DNA from 2 places in the Streptomyces sp. NPDC045998 genome. Region 1 is predicted to be linked to the other one. Evidence: riboswitches for the same ligand, from Rfam matches in the RefSeq annotation. Region 1 holds a riboswitch; the other holds the start of a gene.
The links. Region 1 has a riboswitch for cyclic di-AMP ahead of AC07FJ_RS16410 (M23 family metallopeptidase). Riboswitches for the same ligand answer to the same signal wherever they lie in the genome.

Region 1 (5,081 bases):
CCGACCTTCGTGGCGACGATGACGTCCGACCTGTTGCCCCGGGCGGCCATCCAGTCACCGATGACCGTCTCGGACTCGCCGCCCTGGTGGCCGGGGGCCCACGAGGAGTAGGTGTCGGCGGTGTCGACGAAGTTGCCGCCGGCCGCCGTGTAGGCGTCGAGGACGGCGAAGGACTGCGCGGCGTCGGCGGTCCAGCCGAAGACGTTGCCGCCGAGGCCGAGGGGGAAGACGTGGAGGTCGGACGTACCCAGCTTGCGAAGGGGAAGTGAGGTCATGCGGTACCTCAACACCCCGTCTGCCGTGCCGTATTTCCGATGGCGGGCGGATTCACAGCACGAGTGGACCGGCGGCCCTGGCGTCGGGGGGTGGAACGCCAGGGCCACCGGAGTGCCGGGGCGGCCGGGCCTCAGGAGGCCGGGCCGCGGACTGCCGGGCCTCAGGAGGCCGGGCCTTCAGGGGGCGCGGGCCGCGGAGTGTCGGGCCTCAGGCGGGCGGGCCGGGCCTCAGACCGACAGGCCCTTGCCGCGCAGCCAGGCCAGCGGGTCCACGCCGGCGCCGCCCGCCGTGTGGACCTCCAGGTGCAGGTGCGGTCCGGTCACGTTGCCGGTCGCGCCGACGCGCCCGATGGTCTCGCCCGTGCCGACCTTCTGCCCGGCGCCGACCGTCATCGAGGAGAGGTGGCAGTACCAGACCTCGGTGCCGTCCTCCAGCTCCAGGACGATCCGGTAGCCGTACGAGCCGGACCAGCCGGCCGACTTGATGGTGCCGCCGTGCACGGCCTTGGCCGGGGTGCCCGTGGGAGCCGCGAGGTCGAGGCCGGTGTGGTAGCCGGAGGACCACATGTTGCCGGCCTGGCCGTAGGTGGAGGTGATCGTGTACGAGGAGGTCGGCAGCGCGTAGCTGCCGGCGAGCTTGGCCAGGCGCTCGGCCTCCGCCTTGGCCGCCGCGGCGGCCTCGGCGGCCTCGGCCTTCGCCGCCGCCTCCGCCTTGGCCTTCGCCTCGGCGGCGGCCTCCTTCTCGGCGGCGGTCTGCTGGGCCTTGGCCGCGGTGGCCGCCTGCTCGGCGGCCTCCTTCTCGGCCGCGAGCTTCGCCGCCGCGTCCGCGGACGCCTGCTGCTGCTCGGCCTGCTGGAGGATGCGGGCCCGCAGGGCCTCGCCCGCGCTCGCACCGCTCTCGGCGCGGCCCCCGGCGGACCCTCCGGCGGCGGAGGACCCGGCAGTCAGCGGCGCGGCGGCCGGCTGGGCGTCGGCGGAGGCGCCGGCTCCGTCGGACCCGTCCGCACCGCCATCGGCGCCGTCGTCGGAGAGCAGGGAGCCGATGCCCGGCATGGACTCGGCGTCCGGGAGGCTGTCGGCTATCGCACCGGGCAGGTCGGGCAGCGATATGGAGACCGGCGGCTTGTCCTGCGCGGTGGCCATTCCGCCCGCGCCGACGGCCGCGATGACGCCCACGCCCAGGACGGTGGAGCTACGGGCCAGCCCGCCGCGCTGCTTGACCACGCGATGGCGGCCGCGGACGGGGCGGACGGTGTCCTCGGTGGGGTTCCACTCCTCCCACTGCCCCTGACTCTCAGCGGGGGAACCGGAACTGGGGCCCGGACCGAAGGCATCGACGAAATGAGGGGCCGGGGAGGCCGATGGAGCAGACGGCGCTTCGGGGGCAGGCCTGTTGGACGCCACGGGGGCGCACTCCTTTCCTTCCTTCTCGCCTACCGGGTTAGCTGACGGGTTCGGAGCAGGAAGGTCTCCTTCAGGCCGCGATGCGGCCCGATTCACCCCAAGGTGGTGGTTCCCCGGTTCCCTTGCGGAATTCGGCGCGCGCGCACGGTGCCGTCGCTCTTGCGTCGGCTGGGACGACCGCGCTGCGTTATCGAACGTTAATAGACGCGGGGCCGTGTTTCCAAGCTGTTCCTACTGATCATTAACTACTTAGCCCCTGGCATACCGCCCCACAAACGGGCAAGAGCAGTCAAGTTGACTGCCCCTCACACCCCGTGGGCCTCACCACACTTCCTGACGGTTCGTCAACTGTTATGCGGAGCGCTCCACGCCGATCACCCTCCGTGCGGGACCGCCCTGGCCCGCTGCCCCTGGGGCTTGGTCACCGCGAGCAGCGCGAGGTCGTCGGTCGTCCCCCCGCCCCCCGTATGCCGCCGTACGTCCTCGACCAGGGCGTCCAGCAGCTCCCCCGGCCCCGCGAAGTTCCGCCCCGCCAGCCACTCCGCCGGTTCGTAGAAGGCCCCGCCCGCGTCCCGCGCCTCGGAGAGCCCGTCCGTGTAGAAGAGCAGCGTCGCCCCGGGCGGGAACGGCACCTCGTCCGCGCGGTCCGGCCACGGCCCCAGGTCCACCATCCCGAGCGGCAGCGCGGGCTCGGTCGGCGCCAGCCGCTCCAGGCCCCCGTCGGCGTACAGCATCAGCGGCTCCGGGTGGCCGCGGTTGACCAGCCGCACCACCGCGTCACCGCGCGCCACCTCGGCCAGGACGGCGGTGGTGAAGCCCTCGAAGGCGTCGAGCCCGTCACGCCGGGTCCCCTCCCGCGCCAGCGCCCGCTCCAGCCGCTGCGACACCCCCTCCAGCGAGCTCTCCTGCTCGGCCGCCTCCCGGAACGCCCCGAGCACGACCGCCACCGCCTCGACCGCGCCCATCCCCTTCCCCCGTACGTCCCCGACCACCAGCCGCACCCCGTAGGGCGTGTCCTGCACGGCGTAGAGGTCGCCCCCGATGAACGCGTCCGCCTGCGCCGCCTCGTACCGCGCCGCCACCCGCAGGCCGCCGATCCGCTCGGCCGGCGTCGGCAGCACGGCGCGCTGGGCCGACTCGGCGATGCCGCGGGCGGAGGCGAGCCGCTCGCCGCTGCGCCGCACGACCCGGTTGATCATCAGCGCGAACGCCGAGACCGTGGCCAGGGTGACGAGCTCGGTGACGGACGGCGCCTCGTCCAGGGTGCCGCTGTGGAGGCGCAGTCCGGCCAGCGCCAGAAGGGCGGCGGCCCCGGCCACCAGCGTGATCCGCGCGGTGAAGAACGGCGCGGCGACGAGCGGGGCGGCGGTGAACAGCGGCACGGCCGTGAACCGGGGCGGCGTCAGCAGGTCGAACACCACCCCGCCGACGATCATCAGGACGGGCACCACCCGGAGGAAGCGGCGCACCTTCGCGCGTCGCGCGCTCCGACTCCAGGTCCTGTCGCCGTTGTCACCCACGGTTACGGACGGTAGGCGGGCCGCGCGCACGCCGTCCGGAGCCGCGCCGCACGACGCCCCGCCATCGGCCGACCGGGCGACCGGGGCGTACGACATGCGCATACGACGAAGGCCCGGTGCCTTGCGGCACCGGGCCTTCGCCATCAGTAGCGGGGACAGGATTTGAACCTGCGACCTCTGGGTTATGAGCCCAGCGAGCTACCGAGCTGCTCCACCCCGCGTCGGTGAACACCACCTTACGCCATGCGGAGCAAGATCATCTCCATTTACGCAGCCGGCCTCACGCGACCGGCCTCCCGCGACGGCCGCAGCCGAACCCGCGGGCGACGCAGCCGGCGCCCTCACGCACCCGGCACCTTCGCGGTGCTGATCGCGATGCGGTTCCAGGTGTTGATGGTGAAGATCAGCGCGAGCAGCCGCCCGAGCTCGCCCTCCTCGAAGTGGGCGGCGGCGCGCGCGTACACCTCGTCCGGCACACCCCCGGCCGCGACCAGCGTGACGGCCTCGGTCAGGGCGAGGGCGGCCCGCTCCCGCTCGGTGAAGAAGTGCGCCGCGTCCCGCCAGACGGCGACCATGTGCAGCCGCTCCTCGCTCTCGCCCGCCTTGCGGGCGTCGGTGGTGTGCATGTGCAGGCAGTACGCGCAGCCGTTGAGCTGGGAGGAGCGGATCTGTACGAGCTCGACGAGGGCGGGGTCCAGGCCCTCGCGGGCGGCGGCGTCGAAGCCGATCAGGGCCTTGAACGCCTGGGGGGCGGCCTTCGCGAAGTTGATCCGGGAAACGGGGTCCGTGTGCGTGTTCGTCTTCGTCATGACCATGAATCTACGGGCCGGAAAGACCCCCAGTAGGGTGCACTTCCATGCCGGAATCTCGGGTCAATCCACCAGGCCGTCCCTGGTCCGAAGCAGCCGAACGCATCGGTGCCGACCTCCACCTGGAGCTGTCCCCCACGGGCAGCCGCCGCGCCGCGCTCACCACCGCCCTGCGCGACGCCGTACGCGACGGCCGGCTCGCCCCCGGCACGCGCCTGCCGCCGTACCGCTCGCTCGCCGCCGACCTGGGCCTGGCCCGCAACACGGTCGCCGACGCGTACGCCGAACTCGTCGCCGAGGGCTGGCTCACCGCCCGCCAGGGCTCGGGCACCCGGGTCGCCGAACGCGCCGCGCCCGCGAGGCCGCCCCGCGTCCCGAAGAAGTCCCCGGCGCTCCCCGCCGCCACCCCTACGCCCCGCCACAACCTGCGCCAGGGCACCCCCGACGCCGCCTCCTTCCCCCGCGCCGCCTGGCTCACCTCGGCCCGCCGCGCGCTGAACGCCGCCCCGAACGAAGCCTTCGGGCCCGGCGATCCCCAGGGCCGGGTCGAACTGCGCACCGCGCTCGCCGCCTACCTGGCACGCGCCCGCGGCGTGTACACCGCCCCCGAGCGCATCGTCGTCTGCTCCGGCTTCGCGCACGCGCTGCGGCTGCTGTTCGGCGGCGGCGTCCTGCGCGGGCCGCTCGCGGTCGAGTCGTACGGGCTGGGCTTCCACCGCTCGCTCCTCCAGGCCGCGGGCGTCCGCACGGTTCCGCTCGGGCTCGACGAGGACGGTGCGCGTACCGGGGAACTGGCCTCCCTCACGCGCGGCGTACGGGCGGTCCTGCTCACCCCCGCGCACCAGTTCCCCACCGGCGGCCCGCTCCACCCCGCCCGCCGCGCCGCAGCGGTCGACTGGGCACGCGCGCACGGCGGCCTCGTCCTGGAGGACGACTACGACGGCGAGTTCCGCTACGACCGCGAACCGGTCGGCGCCGTCCAGGGTCTCGACCCGGCCCGCGTGCTCTACCTCGGCTCGGTCAGCAAGAGCCTGTCGCCCGCCGTACGGCTCGGCTGGATGGTCCTGCCCGAG
Region 2 (5,081 bases), on a different contig from region 1:
CGTCCACCGGGCCGAGCGCGGCCAGGGGCAGCGGGACCGGGTGCAGCCGCCGGGGCCCGGCGAAGGGGAACGGCGAGCACCGCTCGCCCCACACCGGGTCGAAGAGGACGCGGACGCCGTCGATCTCCGCGAGCACGCTGGAGTGCCCGAGCCACGTCAGGCGCAGCCCGGACGCCGGGGGCCGGGCGAGGTCGGCGACGGTGGTGGGGTGCACGGGGATGGTGCCCGCCGGCGAGCGGCGCCTGCGCCCCTCCTTCTCGACGTACGTCTTCGCGAACTCGACGGCCGAGCCGGAGGGTCTGTGGCGGGCGCCCACGGGGTTCTGGAACACCCCGTCCGCGAAGTGCGGCGAGCGGCGGATGCGCTCCAGGCGCTCCCCCGCCGGGTCCGCGCCGAAGGCGGCGGGCCACAGCGGGCGCGGCCGGGACCGCGACGGTCGCGTGGGCGTGGCGTCGGAGCCGGTCACGGCACCTCCAGGGCTCGGGCCTCCCATTATGGGCGGGGGGTGTGACAGCCGGGGGTGCGGGTCCGGCTCGCTACAGCGGCAGCAGGTCCGGGCGCTTGGCAGAGACGTGATCACCGGAGGATTCGCCGCGCAGGCGGCGGCCGATCCAGGGCACCAGGAACTCGCGGGCCCACTGGATGTCGTCGCGGCGCACTTCCAGGGTGCCGCGCGGCGGCAGGGGCGGCCACGGCTGGTCCGGGTCGGCGGGCACCTCCACGCCCAGGACCTGCCCGGCGCGCAGGGCGACACGGGTGTGGCCCTCGGCGGACAGGTGGAGCCGGTCCGCGTCCCAAGCCCGCCTGTCCTGGATGGTCTTGAGGGACCAGAGGTCCAGCACGGGGCAGCCGTAGCGGTCGGCGACGGCGCGCACATGGCCGTTGTAGGTGGCGATCTTGCCGCGCAGATGGCGCAGCACCGGCACGCCGCGGGTGTCGAAGCCGGTCGTCACCAGCACGGTGCCGACCACCGAGGTCAGGTCGGCGACGGCCCGCTCGAAGCGCTCGGCCACGTCGTCGGGGTCGCTGCCCGGCCGGATGATGTCGTTGCCGCCCGCGCAGAAGGTCACCAGGTCCGGGGCGAGCTCCTTCGCCCGCGGGAGCTGCTCCTCGACGATCTGGTCGAGGAGCCGGCCGCGTACGGCGAGGTTCGCGTACCGGAAGTCGTCGGGCTCGGGCAGCCGGTCGGCGAGCAGCACCGCCAGGCGGTCGGCCCAGCCGACGAACGTCCCGTCGGGTCCGGGGTCTCCGACGCCCTCGGTGAAGCTGTCACCGATCGCCACGTACGACCCGAATACGTCACTGTCTCTGAAGGTCGAATCGTCTGCCACGGGAGCACATCCTGCCTCCTTTCATGTGACCTACGCGACCGTAAGGAGGGGTTGACGCAGCGTGAGATATGCCACCGGTCAAGATTCACCCAAGCCGGAATACGCCGCCGCCCGGCACCGTGCTCCACGGTGCCGGGCGGGGCGGGGTCGGCGGTGTGCCGACGGTGCGTCAGATCGAGACGCCGTGCTGGCGCAGGTACGCCAGCGGGTCGATGTCCGAGCCGTAGCTGGGGCTGGTGCGGATCTCGAAGTGCAGGTGCGGGCCGGTGGAGTTGCCGGTGGAGCCGGAGAGGCCGATCTGCTGGCCGCCGCTCACGCTCTGACCGGAGGAGACGGAGAGCTGGGAGAGGTGGGCGTACTGCGAGTAGGTGCCGTCGGTGTGCTTGATGACGACCTCGTTGCCGTACGAGCCGCTCCAGCCGGCCGAGACCACGGTGCCGGGGCCGACGGCCTTGACGCTGGTGCCGGAGGAGGCCGCGAAGTCGACACCGGTGTGGTAGCCGGAGGACCACATCGAGCCGGAGGCGCGGTAGGGGGTGGTGATCGAGGAGTCGACCGGGGCGGTGAAGCCCGAGGCGCTGCTCTTCGGGGCGGACTGCGCCGGGGCGGCCTTGGCCGCCGGGGCCTGGGGCTTGGCGGCGGAGCGGGAGGCGCGGGCCTCGCCGCGGTCCTCGTCGGCCTTCGGCTTCGCCTTGGCCGGGGCGGCCTTGGCGCCGAGGGTGAGCTCCATGCCCGGCAGGATCAGCGACGGGTCCTCGCCGATGACCTCGCGGTTGTCCTTGTACAGCTTCTGCCAGCCGCCCTTGACGTTCTTGTTGTGGGCGATCTTGGCGAGGTAGTCGCCGGCGACCACGGTGTACGTACGGGGCGCGGCTTTGGCGGCGGCCTGGGTGGTCTGCGCGGCGGCGACGACCTGCTGCGGAGCGGTCGCCGGCGCGGCGCTCTGCTCCGCGGCGTGCGCACCGGTGGCGCCGAGCAGCGGGAGGGCGATGGCCGCGCCACCGGTACCGGCGGCGACGAAACCACGCGTGAGCGTGCTGGACTTGGGACGGCGGTGCTTACCCTTGGCGGGCATGGCGAATTCCTCTCCGGCGCCTGCGAGGTGAGCTGTCGGGTTCGGGCTGGAGATGCCCGGCCGCGTGGTGACGCGACTTAACCCCGAGCCGGTCCCGGAATTCCGGGCTCGGCGGACTTACCTTGGGTCCCCCGCTCCTGCCACACGTGGGTGGGTGCTGAATTCCGGGCCGGCGGCAGGATTAGGCGGTCCGGCCGGATTGCGGTGACCGTAGGACAGCCGGGTCGGCGGGAACAAGCCGCCGCTTTCCCGCGTGCATTCCTTTACGCCGTACCGCTACGGAATACCGGTCACCCTCCGTGGATTACGGATCATGAATTCCCGCCGGGCGCAGGGGAATTGCGAAAGAAGACCGGCCACGGACGGTCACTTTTATGACGCTGCTCACGTGCCGGAGTCCATCTCCCTTGCTATCGGGGCACGTTATGCCGAACGCCCCAATACGGACAGAACCGTCATACCTCGACGAGCCGCCTCGGCGGCCGCGACCACGGCCGCACGGATGATTGCCCTGGGAACCCAATGTCGTATCGTCGGATCGCGACATCGTCGGCGGCCGGCGCCGACGTCAGACGCGGAGGAGTCCCCGTGACGCAGCAGGTGCCGCAGGCCCCGTCGAGCGAGCCCGATCTGTCCGGTGTGCGTAATTTCCGGGACGTGGGCGGGCTGCCGACGGTGGACGGGCTCCGCGTCCGGCACGGGCGGCTCTACCGCAGCGGCCACCTGGCACACGCCACCGGTGAGGACGCGGTGTTCCTCGGCTCCCTCGGGCTGCACACGATCTTCGACTTCCGCAACGCCGCCGACCAGAAGCTCGAAGGCCCCGACATCGAGCTCCCCGGCGTCCGGAACGTGAACATCCCGCTCACCGACCCGGCCGACGGGGCCGAGTTCTGGCGGATGGTCCGCGACGGCGACCTCGACCAGCTGCGCTCCATCCTCGCGGACGGCCAGGCGGCGGCGCGGATGTCGGAGTCGTACCGCATGATCATCAAGGAGCGCACGGCGGAGCACAGCCGTGTGCTGCACGCCCTCGCCGAGGACAGCGTCCCGGCGCTGATGCACTGCGCGGCGGGCAAGGACCGGGCGGGGCTGTCGATCGCGGTGACGCTGCTCGCGGTCGGCGTGGAGCGGGAGGCCATCGAGGCGGACTACCTCAAGTCCAACGATCCGCACCGCCGCTACAAGGTGCACCGCAGCGACAGCTCCCCGGCCGGTATGTCGCCCGAGGTGATGGAGCTGCTCAGCCCGCTCTTCGACGCGCGCCTGGAGTACCTGGGGGCGGCCTTCGCGACGATCGAGGAGACCTGGGGCACGACCGAGCGGTACCTCTCCGAAGGCCTGAAGCTGGCGCCCGAGACGCGGGAGCGGCTGCGCGAGCGGCTCGTCGACGCGGGCTGAGCCCCGGGCCCGGGCGGGCCGCCGTCAGCCGGTGCCCAGCGCGAAGAGCAGGTACAGGAACGCCGCGAAGAGGTGGCCCGCCACCAGGTAGGCGAAGAGCCGGATGACGAGCCCGCGCGGGAACTTCACTTCGTAGGACATGGGTTCTCCCTCTCAGGGGTTCGTCAGCGGTGGGTGCCGGTGCCACCGAGGCACAGGTCTGCCGCGGCGCTCCGCAGCAGCGTGTGCACGAAGAGCAGCTCGGCCCCGCGGCGGCCGGCCGCGGCGATGCGGTGCGGGGTCAGCGAGTCGAAATGCGCGCTGTCGCCGGGGTCCAGGACGTGGACCACGTCACCGAGCACGAGCCGTACCCGACCGGTGAGGACGTACAGCCACTCCTCCCCCGGGTGGACGCGTACGAGATCGCTCTGCCCGGCGGCGTACGGCACCTCCACGCGCAGGGCCTGCAGGGCGCGGCCCGCGCCGCCGGCCTGGTGGTACGTCCAGCCGTCCGCCTCCACGGGCTCGGCGCGCCCGGCGCGGACGACGGGGTCGCGCTCCGGCGGCACCTCGCCGAGCAGCTCGGACACCGTCGTACCGTAGACACGGGCGAGGCCGAGGAGCATGGGCAGCGACGGCTGGCGCCGACCGGTCTCCAGGCGGGAGAGGTGCGCGGGTGACAGGTCCGCGCGCCGGGCCGCGGACTCCAGGGTCAGGCCGCGGCGGCGGCGCAGCTCGCGCAGCCGGGGCGCGACGTCCGGCAGCGGCTCGGTCCGGTCTTCCGGTTCCGGGGACGGAGCCCCGGCAGGGGTGGTCATGCCCCCATTGCGCCAGGTAGAGGCCCGAGAGGCAATTTTCTTGCCTCTGAGGCAAAAAGATCAGCGGTTGGCGACCGCCTGCTTCATCAGCGTCTTGCCGAAGTCCCACATCAGGCCGCCGCCCGCGTGCGCCTCGTCCATGACGGCGGTGAAAGCGGCCACGAACCGGTCCACCTCCCGCTCCCCGATGATCAGCGGCGGGATCAGCTTGATCACCTCCAGGCGGTCCCCGGAGACCTGCGTGAGGATCCGGTGGCGCTGGAGCAGCGGGACGACGACCATCTGGGCGAACAGCCCCTTGCGGGCCGCCTGGAGCATCGTCCAGCGGCTGCGCAGGCCCAGCGAGGACGGGCGGCCGAACTCCAGGCCGATCATCAGGCCCCGGCCGCGTACGTCGTGCAGCAGCTCGTAGCGGTCCACCAGCGCCGAGAGCCGGGTCTTCAGCAGTTCACCGGTGAGCCGGGCGTTGGCCACGAT

Region 2: it holds a riboswitch for cyclic di-AMP, as region 1 does, so the genes downstream of both, AC07FJ_RS06480 (M23 family metallopeptidase) here and AC07FJ_RS16410 (M23 family metallopeptidase) in region 1, are expected to answer to the same signal.

The regions. Positions count from the first base shown of each region.
Region 1 is NZ_JBWKLJ010000004.1:710,172-715,252, reverse strand. It holds gene AC07FJ_RS16415 (aldo/keto reductase) at 1-275, opposite strand, end outside; gene AC07FJ_RS16410 (M23 family metallopeptidase) at 504-1,679, opposite strand; cyclic di-AMP (ydaO/yuaA leader) riboswitch at 1,691-1,826, opposite strand; gene AC07FJ_RS16405 (PP2C family protein-serine/threonine phosphatase) at 2,054-3,199, opposite strand; tRNA gene AC07FJ_RS16400 (tRNA-Met) at 3,347-3,420, opposite strand; gene AC07FJ_RS16395 (carboxymuconolactone decarboxylase family protein) at 3,541-4,014, opposite strand; gene pdxR (MocR-like pyridoxine biosynthesis transcription factor PdxR) at 4,056-5,081, shown strand, end outside.
Region 2 is NZ_JBWKLJ010000002.1:337,077-342,157, reverse strand. It holds gene AC07FJ_RS06490 (MBL fold metallo-hydrolase) at 1-466, opposite strand, end outside; gene AC07FJ_RS06485 (SGNH/GDSL hydrolase family protein) at 537-1,331, opposite strand; gene AC07FJ_RS06480 (M23 family metallopeptidase) at 1,501-2,406, opposite strand; cyclic di-AMP (ydaO/yuaA leader) riboswitch at 2,411-2,569, opposite strand; gene AC07FJ_RS06475 (tyrosine-protein phosphatase) at 2,995-3,807, shown strand; gene AC07FJ_RS06470 (DUF6126 family protein) at 3,832-3,948, opposite strand; gene AC07FJ_RS06465 (helix-turn-helix domain-containing protein) at 3,972-4,604, opposite strand; gene AC07FJ_RS06460 (aspartate aminotransferase family protein) at 4,665-5,081, opposite strand, start outside.